2 regions of the Peribacillus sp. NPDC096447 genome follow, and region 1 is predicted to be linked to the other one. Evidence: riboswitches for the same ligand, from Rfam matches in the RefSeq annotation. Region 1 holds a riboswitch; the other holds the start of a gene.

The links. A riboswitch is a leader RNA that binds a small molecule or an ion and turns the genes downstream of it on or off. The one in region 1 is predicted to bind ZMP and ZTP.
Positions count from the first base shown of each region.
Region 2: linked by a shared signal. The riboswitch ahead of ACIQZD_RS22760 (phosphoribosylaminoimidazolecarboxamide formyltransferase) and the one ahead of ACIQZD_RS05810 (phosphoglycerate dehydrogenase) in region 1 are both predicted to bind ZMP and ZTP.

Region 1 is NZ_JBIWEV010000001.1:1,163,225-1,168,333, reverse strand. It holds gene ACIQZD_RS05840 (iron chaperone) at 80-466, shown strand; gene ACIQZD_RS05835 (PTS sugar transporter subunit IIA) at 547-1,038, shown strand; gene ACIQZD_RS05830 (hypothetical protein) at 1,160-1,627, opposite strand; gene ACIQZD_RS05825 (VOC family protein) at 2,105-2,521, shown strand; gene ACIQZD_RS05820 (GNAT family N-acetyltransferase) at 2,599-3,114, opposite strand; gene ACIQZD_RS05815 (ATP-dependent metallopeptidase FtsH/Yme1/Tma family protein) at 3,262-3,705, shown strand; ZMP/ZTP riboswitch at 3,900-3,978, shown strand; gene ACIQZD_RS05810 (phosphoglycerate dehydrogenase) at 4,085-5,109, shown strand, end outside.
Region 2 is NZ_JBIWEV010000008.1:235-5,343, reverse strand. It holds gene ACIQZD_RS22775 (type 1 glutamine amidotransferase family protein) at 1-261, opposite strand, end outside; gene ACIQZD_RS22770 (hypothetical protein) at 1,925-2,074, opposite strand; gene ACIQZD_RS22765 (hypothetical protein) at 2,356-2,529, opposite strand; gene ACIQZD_RS22760 (phosphoribosylaminoimidazolecarboxamide formyltransferase) at 2,742-3,908, opposite strand; ZMP/ZTP riboswitch at 3,957-4,035, opposite strand; gene ACIQZD_RS22755 (type 1 glutamine amidotransferase family protein) at 4,490-5,109, opposite strand, start outside.

The DNA of each region.
Region 1 (5,109 bases):
AAGGGATTCAATCCATGGGTTGGTGGGGGAGAATGTTATAATAAGCGTATTGTAGTTTGGATTTAAGAGGGGAGAAAAGATGGAGGGAACCAATACATTTCATTCAATTGATGAATATATTATACAATTTCCCGAAGAAGTTCAGGAGATATTAAAAACGATAAGAAAAGTCATAAAGGATGCAGCACCGGATGCAGAAGAAAAGATAAGCTATCAAATGCCTACCTTTGTTTTATATGGAAATCTGGTGCATTTCGCTGCCTATAAAAAACATATAGGATTCTATCCAGCTCCAAGCGCGATCTCTGCTTTTGAATCTGCTTTATCTGAATATAAATGTTCAAAAGGGGCTGTTCAGTTTCCACTAAACAAGCCAATTCCTTATGAATTAATAACCGAGATGGTTATATTTAGAGTGGAACAGAATAGAAAGAAAGCAGAAGGGAATTTGAAAAAGAAAAAATAACAAAAACTATTATCGGAATTCACCAAATATTTAACAATTGATTGTGAGATTCAAGACCGAAAGAGAAAGGTGGAAATATTATGTTCAAAAAATTATTCAGTAAAAAAGAGAGTGTGGAACAACTGCTTGCTCCTATAAATGGACAAGTAATAAATATTGAAGATGTTCCAGATCCGGTGTTTTCCGGTAAAATGATGGGGGACGGAATAGCGATTCTTCCTGAGGAGGGGTTGGTCGTATCTCCAATCGATGCAGAAGTGATTCAGGTTTTTCATACTAAACATGCGCTAGGCCTACGCACAAAACATGGCATAGAAATGTTGATTCATATTGGATTGGAAACAGTTAACCTTAATGGTGAGGGATTTGAAGTCCATGTTGCAGAAGGGCAAAATGTAAAAGCAGGAGACAAGCTTGTTACATTTGATATCGAATTTCTGAAAGCCAAAGCTCCAAGCATCGTGACTCCGATTGTTATCACGAATGGCGAGCTAGTTGAAAAACTGGAAAAAACAAATAGTACCCAAGCAAAAATTAATGAAACGGAGATTATGAGTGTTTATTTGAAATAAAAGAAAAGGTACCATTAGACTTCGTGCCTTCTAGTACATTAAAAACAGTCCTTACTGGCGAATGCCGGCAAGGACTGTTTTACTATATCTGCAAGATTTCAGCTTCACTTAGCACAGTGAGCTATTCCAATTGCACATGCCCTAAATCACTATTGAATGATTTAAGATCATTAATTAACTGGTTAATATTTTTGCTTGGACCGCTATCATATAGAGCATTTCTAAATCTTAAAAACTTGGTTCCCTTTTCTATTAAACTATTCAATAGCACATTTTCAGGGAATCTTAGTGTGGATTTCTTAGGAATATCATTCCATTCTTTACTAGCAAAACCATGGTACCATATAAATAATATAGCTGGATTTTTTTCTATTAGCTTTTTCATTTGCCAATCCATAAAACGTTCGGAAAAGCCGCAGTTGCCAATACCGGTATTTAAACAATCATACATTGCCTGTAAAATTGAAAGCCAAATACCATCAACATCATCCCAATCATAAAAGCCCGAGAGAAATTGATTTTGATAAGAGATAATGACTGTGCCGTATAAGGAAGTTCCTTTTGAAGTAAATAGCTGTTGATTTCCCAATTGCTAGGACGAAATGATTGGGATTGATCCTGGTAAAACAACTGAAATCAAAACCAAAAACAGTAAAGAAAATTTTCCGGATACTTCATGTTTTAATACTAATTTTCATATGCATACCTCCTTAAAAGTAATTAATTTTAGAGCATGGTTATATAGTTTTTATTTCAAAAAAGACAAAATGTGTTTTAGTTTTGAAACCATCTGGTATATGAATTTCAATTTTTAGGCGCCATCCAATGTTGAAGCAGCAAGGGGAGAGGGATATACTTCTTGAAAATTTCTTAAGGTAAACTCACAGGTTGTTTTAAAATTGAATCAGCCTGTTTGAAATACTTTAATTAGGTGAATTATGAATGTTCCCCGTGACTAAGGTTGTATCTGTTCAATGTGAATGCAATCACTGCTCTAAGCAGGATAATCGAAAAATGCAGCGAATAGTAGGTGAGTGAACAAATAAATCAAGCGAGGGTGAATTGGATGGGAGTTCAAGCAGAAAAGATCTTTGTAAACTTGCCTGTTAAAGATTTGGATGCCTCAGTAGAATTTTTCACAAAGGTCGGCTTTGAGTTTAACGAGCAAATGACCAACGAAAATGCGACATGCATGGTTATCAGCGAGTCCATATATGTGATGTTATTGGTGGAAGATTACTTTAAAACATTTACCAAGAAAGAAATCCCGGATTCTGCAGCGAGTACCGAAGCCATCGTTGCCCTGTCCGTTAAAAGCAAGGAAGAAGTCGATGAGATCGTGAATAGGGCACTGGATGCTGGCGGAAAGCCTTTTAACGAAGCCATTGATCATGGTTTCATGTACGGTTGGAGTTTTCTGGATATCGACGGACATTCTTGGGAAGTATTTTACATGGACGAAAGCGGATTTAACCAAAATTAAACCAAAAGCAAGGCACAATCCTTCACGAAGGACTGTGTCTTTTTTAATGTTAGTAAGCGATCTTAGCTGAAGTTCATTCATAACAATACTGGGCGAATATCCTTCCACTCATAAACCAATAGATTCAATTCAGCGCCAGCCATTTTGATTTTTTCTGTTTTAAACAATTCAGCACCAAATGCCTCATAGAAGTATCGAGATTTATTATCTTCTAACACCTCAACGAAAATTGTCTTGAATCCCAGTTCTTCGAATTTAAAAAATAATTCTTTGATGAGTTTCTTACCTATCCCCATTCTTTGAAAATTTTCGAGGATATATATAGCAGTTAAATCACCAGAATTCTCAACTTGATTCGTATCCCTTTTCCCGCCATCTATAAATCCAACTATTTTTCCTTCGTTATTTTCTGCGACATAAACATAATTTTCATCTCTATTTATATTCTTTATCCATATGTCTTTCCTTTTCTCATAAGACAGATTATCTAAAAAATCACTCGGCATTATTTCTTTATAAGTAGTTCGCCAGCAATCCACATGGACTATTGCTATACCTTCCGCATCAGCAACCGTTGCCTCTCTTATTAGCATAGTGGTTCCTCCTTTTTTAAGTTTGCTATATTTCTTATAATTTACTAATATTATCCATTTTGCAACTAATCGGCCCGAGATATTCCAAGAATTAACTTTGTATGTTACTATTTTCTATAGTTTGCTTAATGTGGAAGAAGGTATGAGATGAAGCGGATTTTCCGTAGTAAAGTATTTTATTTATTAATCTTCTTGGTTACCTTGGGGATTGTGCTGGTTTTTAATAATGACAAAGAACCGACTGAGAAATTAACTGAAGATGAATTTTTTACAACTTTAGAGGATGGGAAAGTGACATTTTTAGAGTTGGAGCCACAAAAAAGTGTTTATGAAATAAGAGGTGGGCTGGTAGGGTATGAAAAGGATCAATACTTTATCGCGTCTGTACCAAATAGTGAAATTTCACTAGATAGAATGAATAATGCTGCAGAGGAACATGATATAGAAAAAATTGAGATTACGCCAGAAGACGAGACAAGTGGATGGGTCTCTCTTTTTACAACGACCATTCCGTTCATGATCATTTTCATGCTGTTTTTAGTCATATTACTATTTACAGTTGTAATAAAAAGATTGGACCGTCATAGATAATGGAGTTTTCGTCGATATATTCCTATTTTCGGAGATAAAACTATAGATTTCGTCGATATATTTCTAATTTCGCAGATAAAACTGTAAGTTTCGTCGATATTTCTGTTGAGTTGTGACTTCTGCAAAAAAAGGGATAAACATATAATTTGATATTGAAGATTCCAGAATAGTTTGATAGAATGAAATAAATGAAAAAGACTATGTGCAACTGGCGAAACACGGATAACCGTGAGGGAACACATAGTGTCGTAGCCGTTCGCCTGGGCAGAGGTAAGGGATTTTATCCCTTGCCTCTTTCTGTATATTAACAGATATTGAAGGTTTAAAGTCAGTATTTTGAAATTTCAAAACTATCATATTCAAAAGAGGAGCAAACAAAATGAGCACAATTCTTTTAGAAAAAGTGAAAACGATCAAGGCGTTAAATAATATTGCCGAAAGCGGACTGAATGTATTCAACAAAGGGGATTTTACGGTTGATAATGACAGTGAAAACCCTGATGCAATCGTTCTTCGCAGCTTTAACATGCATACTATGGAATTCGGCGATCAGTTAAAAGCAATCGCAAGGGCAGGGGCTGGAGTCAATAATATTCCGGTCGACAAATGTACCGAGCAAGGAATTGTCGTTTTCAATACACCTGGTGCTAACGCAAACGCTGTAAAAGAAATGGTGCTAACGACATTAATGGCTTCATCTCGTAACCTTTTTGCAGGTGTGGCTTGGACAAAGACACTAGAAGGCGAAGGAGAACAAATTCCAAAGCTTGTTGAAGCAGGAAAGAAACAATTCGTTGGTAAAGAAATCAAGGGGAAAACTCTTGGCGTAATCGGTTTAGGAGCGATCGGTGCACTTGTAGCGAATGATGCGCTTGATTTGGACATGGATGTCATTGGGTTTGACCCGTTCATCTCTGTTGATACAGCTTGGAATTTGTCACGCAATGTACAGCGCGCCATGACGATTGAAGAATTGTTTGCAGAATCTGATTATATTACAGTACACGTTCCATTAACTGACGACACAAGAGGAATGTTCAACCAAGAAACATTCAGCATCATGAAGCCGGGCGTACATATCTTGAATTTCTCACGCGGCGAGCTAGTGAATGAAACTGATATGCAAGCTGCACTTGAAAGCGGAAAAGTAGGCAAGTTCATTACAGACTTCCCGAATGAAAACGTGCTGAAAATGAAAAATGTCGTTCCAATTCCGCATCTTGGTGCCTCTACGCTAGAGTCAGAGGAAAACTGTGCGATCATGGCAGCTCGTCAGTTGAAGAGCTTTTTAGAAACAGGGAACATCAAGAACTCTGTGAATTTCCCGAACACTTCCCTTCCTTATACAGGAAACCGTCGTGTGGCAACTTTCCACGAAAACGTTCCGAACATGGTTGGGCAAAT
Region 2 (5,109 bases), on a different contig from region 1:
CGCTTCTCCCCAAGTATTCCCTCCAGGTAGAATTACAAGATCTTTACTATCAAAGTTACATTCATCAAGGGAAATATCTGGTTTTATACTCAGTCCCCCCATCGTAGTAATAATTTCTTTATTCGCTCCTACTGTAATTACTTTTAAAGGTGCTAAATCCTTTTTGAAATATCTTCCTGAATTTAGTTCAGCAATTAAATATCCATATTCCCAGTCTGACATTGTATTAAATACATATAGATAAACTTTTTTTATTTTCATCCACTAACACTCCAATCATAATTTTCATAGTTTATTTTTTCCACATCAAAAGCTACTCCATCAAAAAGAACGTATGTTCCTTTTGATGCAATTATATACCACAATTAACCAATAGTCTATTTCTTATTGAACTATCCTGCCCCTTTAGTTCCACAAGAAAAAGGTTGCCGCAAACTAACGCACCCATTAGTTTCGATTCACATATTTCTTGTATATTCTGGAGTATCACAGAGTGGATATTCTTCATATTGATTTCCTTTCCTAGAATAAAGTAAATCCCAAGAACAAAAGTAATTATTAAAGTGACACAAATTACCCAATACATCAAAGGATATTGATATATTACTGTTGCTGTTGTAACTCCTGAATTCATATCTGTTGTTGTTATTTTTGTCTTAACAGGATCATAAAGCATGTCCACAATTAAGTATGTTAGTAAAGATGAAAGAGTAAGAAATACTCCTATCGCACGTTTCAGTATTTTCACCTCCTAAAACCGTTAACTGTATACAGTTTAACTAAAAACAAAATCCTTCTTCCACTAACCTGCCCCGTTAGTGCCATAAGAAAATGGAGCTGTTTCCAGCCCCATAAAGAAGTAAAGCATGCGTTAGTTGCATAAGTAAGAGGTTTGAAAAAATAACCTGTATATATTTGAACGATGAATAACTTACCTATTTTCTTGTGTTTGTTTGCACCATATACAGAAAATTGGGAAAAACGTAATCAAAAACGTAACTAAGTTTATAAATTCATCAAAAAATACGTTAGAAACATTGATATATCAACAATTTAATAGATTACAGTTTATTTAATTGGTGTATATTTTTCCAATTATTTTAAATTATTCTATATTAGTTCTTACGATGAATACAATGTTTCTTAACTATCGCAATTGACTAGAATTGATTTACAACCATTTAGAAACGTAACCAAAACCGTAACCATTTTTATAAAAAACTCGTCAAGTATTGAAAGTATGAATTAAAGCAGCCGTTTCTATATTGGAATGCGTTGCTTTATTTTTTAATGGGGCATATCAGAAATGTTTAGCTGTGGTAAGAAAACTACTAGCAATAAAAGCTATTAAGCTAAACGCTGGTAGCTTGCTACATTCCATCTATGCTTATTAATCAGCTTTGTGTGTTCAGAAAACCATTCTAAGCGATTTTCAAACTTCTAATGATGATTGATAAGCTAATTTTGTCTAAGGCTAACTCTAACTTATCATCTATCTATTCTTTTATATAAAGAATTCCATAATTGCGTAAACCTGTAAACCTTTTAACCTATAAACGTTGATATAGTAGGTTTTTTATAGGTTTACCTTTAAGTTATTAGAAGTAAATTCAGCGCATTGGTATTCCCTGACTTTCTTTGAATGTGGGGTGTTGAGTATGTATCTTGCTGAAAAGATCGAGACTTATCTTTTTATTCAGCTACCTAAGCCAAGTGCTTGAGATTACTGGTGTATTCAAAATAACGGCTGGTCTATTGATTCTGCTACTGAAATTTTTAGTGAGGAATGGATATCTGATGACGAGTTTTTTGTCACCGAATCTGAAATTTATGGGAATAATAAACTCTATCATCAATTGAAAAAAGAACTTCGAATAATAAAAAAACATAGGGAGATTTTAGTCTTCCTATGTTTTCATTCATATTATTTATCTGTTTGTTTTTGCTTCTTTTTCAAATACTCCGCACGTATTTTTTCAAGTTGCTGCTTTTTATCAAATTTGGCAGGCTTCTGTTTTTCATGAAACTTTGTCACAGCTACCTGACCTTTGGTATCTAATTGATATTTTCCCACTTTGTTCACCTACTTTTCTTGTCTTTAAAGAGAATCTATTCAACAAATATAATATACCTTATTTTACTGAAGTATACCTTATTACTTTATTAGTGTACTGCTAACTTTGCATATATCAGTAAAAACATTAAAAACTTAGTAAAATAATTCATCGCCAAATGGTATTCATTTCATTGCTATAATCAAAATAAAATGCCTTGACACTCTGCATAAGCCTCAATAATTCTATTTCTTGTTTGTTCAGCTCTCTTCTAAAGATCCAATTGTTCGGTAAATAAGGTTTAAACATTAAAACAATCTAAGGCTACTCCATCTTTTAAATGGTTCTTAATGCTAATAACCATTACGTTCTCGATGATTTCAAATTTAGGTTTCTGAGGGGAAATATTGTTTTTTTTGCAAAGCCTTTTTACTACTTGTTTAAAAAAATCTACATCCCCAATATCTTTCTCCAAAAAATCACCCCTTGTTATTAACTTTTCTACTTATATCCACCTCAATCCAAATATTACCTTATTCAACTATCCTGCCCCTTTAGTTGATTAAGGAAACTTTAATGATCAAGCAGTTATATGTAAAAACTTAGTTACCATTATGAGCGTTATCGGAAATAGTATGAGAAAGAGCCCTTAGTAAAGAGGCTCTCATATTTATAATCATTCACAGCTTAATGATGAAATACACGAATGCCTGAATGTGCCATAACCATTCCATATTCATTTGCTGCTTGTAAAACTTGATCGTCTCGTAAAGAATTACCTGTTTGAACAACATATTTAACTCCACTTTGAGCAGCACGATCAATATTATCACGGAACGGTAAAAAAGCATCGGAAGCATAGGAAACTTCTTTTAATCTTTTTAACCATTGTTGTTTTTCACTCTTACTTAGCCTGTCAGGGACTTCTTGAAAACATTGTTTCCATTGTTGGTTTTCAGCTTCAGTAATATCATCATTCAGCCATCCATCAATCGCGTTATTAACTTCTACACGAGATATTCCTTCTCTGAACTTCATATTAAGTGCCCTTGGGTGTTGTCGTAACCACCATTTATCTGCTTTTTCAGCTGCTAACCTTGTACAATGAATACGTGATTGCTGCCCAGCACCAATTCCAATAGTTTGACCATCTAAAGCGAAACAAACAGAGTTTGATTGTGTATATTTCAATGTAATAAGGGCAACAAGAAGATCTTGCTTGGCTCTATCAGGAATATCACATTGTGCCGTAACAATATTGTCAAAAACTTCTTTTCTGATCCGTACATCATTTCTTTCTTGTTCTAAGGTAATTCCAAATACCGTTCTTTTTTCAATTGGAGCAGGAGCATAGTGTGGATCAATTTCTAAGATTAAATACTTTCCTTTCTTTTTCTGTTTCAAAATCTCTAATGCCTCTTGACTGTAACTTGGTGCAACAATGATATCAGAAACCTCTGTTTTTAGAAGGTTAGCTACAGTTACATCAACTTCATCACTAAATGCAGCACAATCACCAAATGAAGATATCCTATCTGTTCCTCGTGCTCTTGCGTAAGCAACGGCTAATGGAGAAAGTTTTATATCTTCAATGAAATAAGATTTAGCAAGTAAATCATTCAGTGGAGAGTACACAGCTGCACCTGCTGGACTAACATGTTTAAAGGATGCTGACGCAGGTTGACCAGTTGCTTGTCGAAGCTCTAGAACCAGTTGAAAAGCGTTTAAAGCATCTAAAACATTAATATAACTGGCTTCTCCATTTAATATTTTAATAGGCATGTTTTCTGTAACATAAACTTTAGCTTTACCCTGATTTGGATTCATTCCGTATCGTAAACAAATCTCTTTCATTTAAAGATCCCCTTTCAAAAATAAAAAAGTATTTGAACATGAGTTCAAATACTTTGCCCAGGCGTACGGCCGTTATCTATGTGCTCCCTCATGGTCCTCCATGTTTACGCCAGTAACACATAGTCTGTTTTATAAGAAAATTTTACATAATATTAGTAATTTTTACAATATATTTAGCTGATTTTTCTTTTTTTAAGTTGTATATCATACCCCCCCCCTTGTAGGCCAAGGGGGGGGATCATCTTCGAAATTATCGTTTTTGCTGTAGCTTTTGAAACAAATATTGATCAAATTAATACAAGAAACCTTGAAAATAAATAAATAGTAAGGACATGTTTTGAAAAAAGATGAATCAAAACATGCCCTTATACTAATTAATTGGATTATTCATTTATAAAAAAGATTGATCATTTTTGTGTTCCTTAATCAACTAACGCACCCGTTAGTTTAAGTTTAATCATTCACAATCTCTATTAACTTCTCTAAAATTTTAAAGTTATGTACTAAAACTATACTTTGACATCACATAAAGTATGGAGATTATTACAAGTAAAATAAAACTGCCAAGTTGATTTTTAAACTCACTTATTTATTGAGTTCATTAGTTGGAAAAAGTATTCATGTTTGTGAGTCTTATTTAGGTTATACCACGAATGTAATGTATCTGGTGCAAATACATCTAATTTTTTCAGTACTTCCACCGCAAATTCCAAAGGAGCTACTCCTGATGCAGTAACCAAATTTTCACCAGTTACTACAGGTTCCATCTCATAAAAATTTTCTCCTTTATAATTAGGACAGACCATTTTAATATACTCTAAGCTATTGCTTGTATGCTTTCTAGAATCTAGATATCCCATATTCGCTAGTCCCTCAGTTGCACCACAAATAGCAGCAACAATAGTGCCAAGCTTTAAAGCCTCGCCAATTTTTTTCAAGATAGATAGATGAATCGCTTCTCCCCAAGTATTCCCTCCAGGTAGAATTACAAGATCTTTACTATCAAAGTTACATTCATCAAGGGAAATATCTGGTTTTATACTCAGTCCCCCCATCGTAGTAATAATTTCTTTATTCGCTCCTACTGTAATTACTTTTAAAGGTGCTAAATCCTTTTTGAAATATCTTCCTGAATTTAGTTCAGCAATTAAATATCCATATTCCCAGTCTGACATTGTATTAAATACATATAGATAAACTT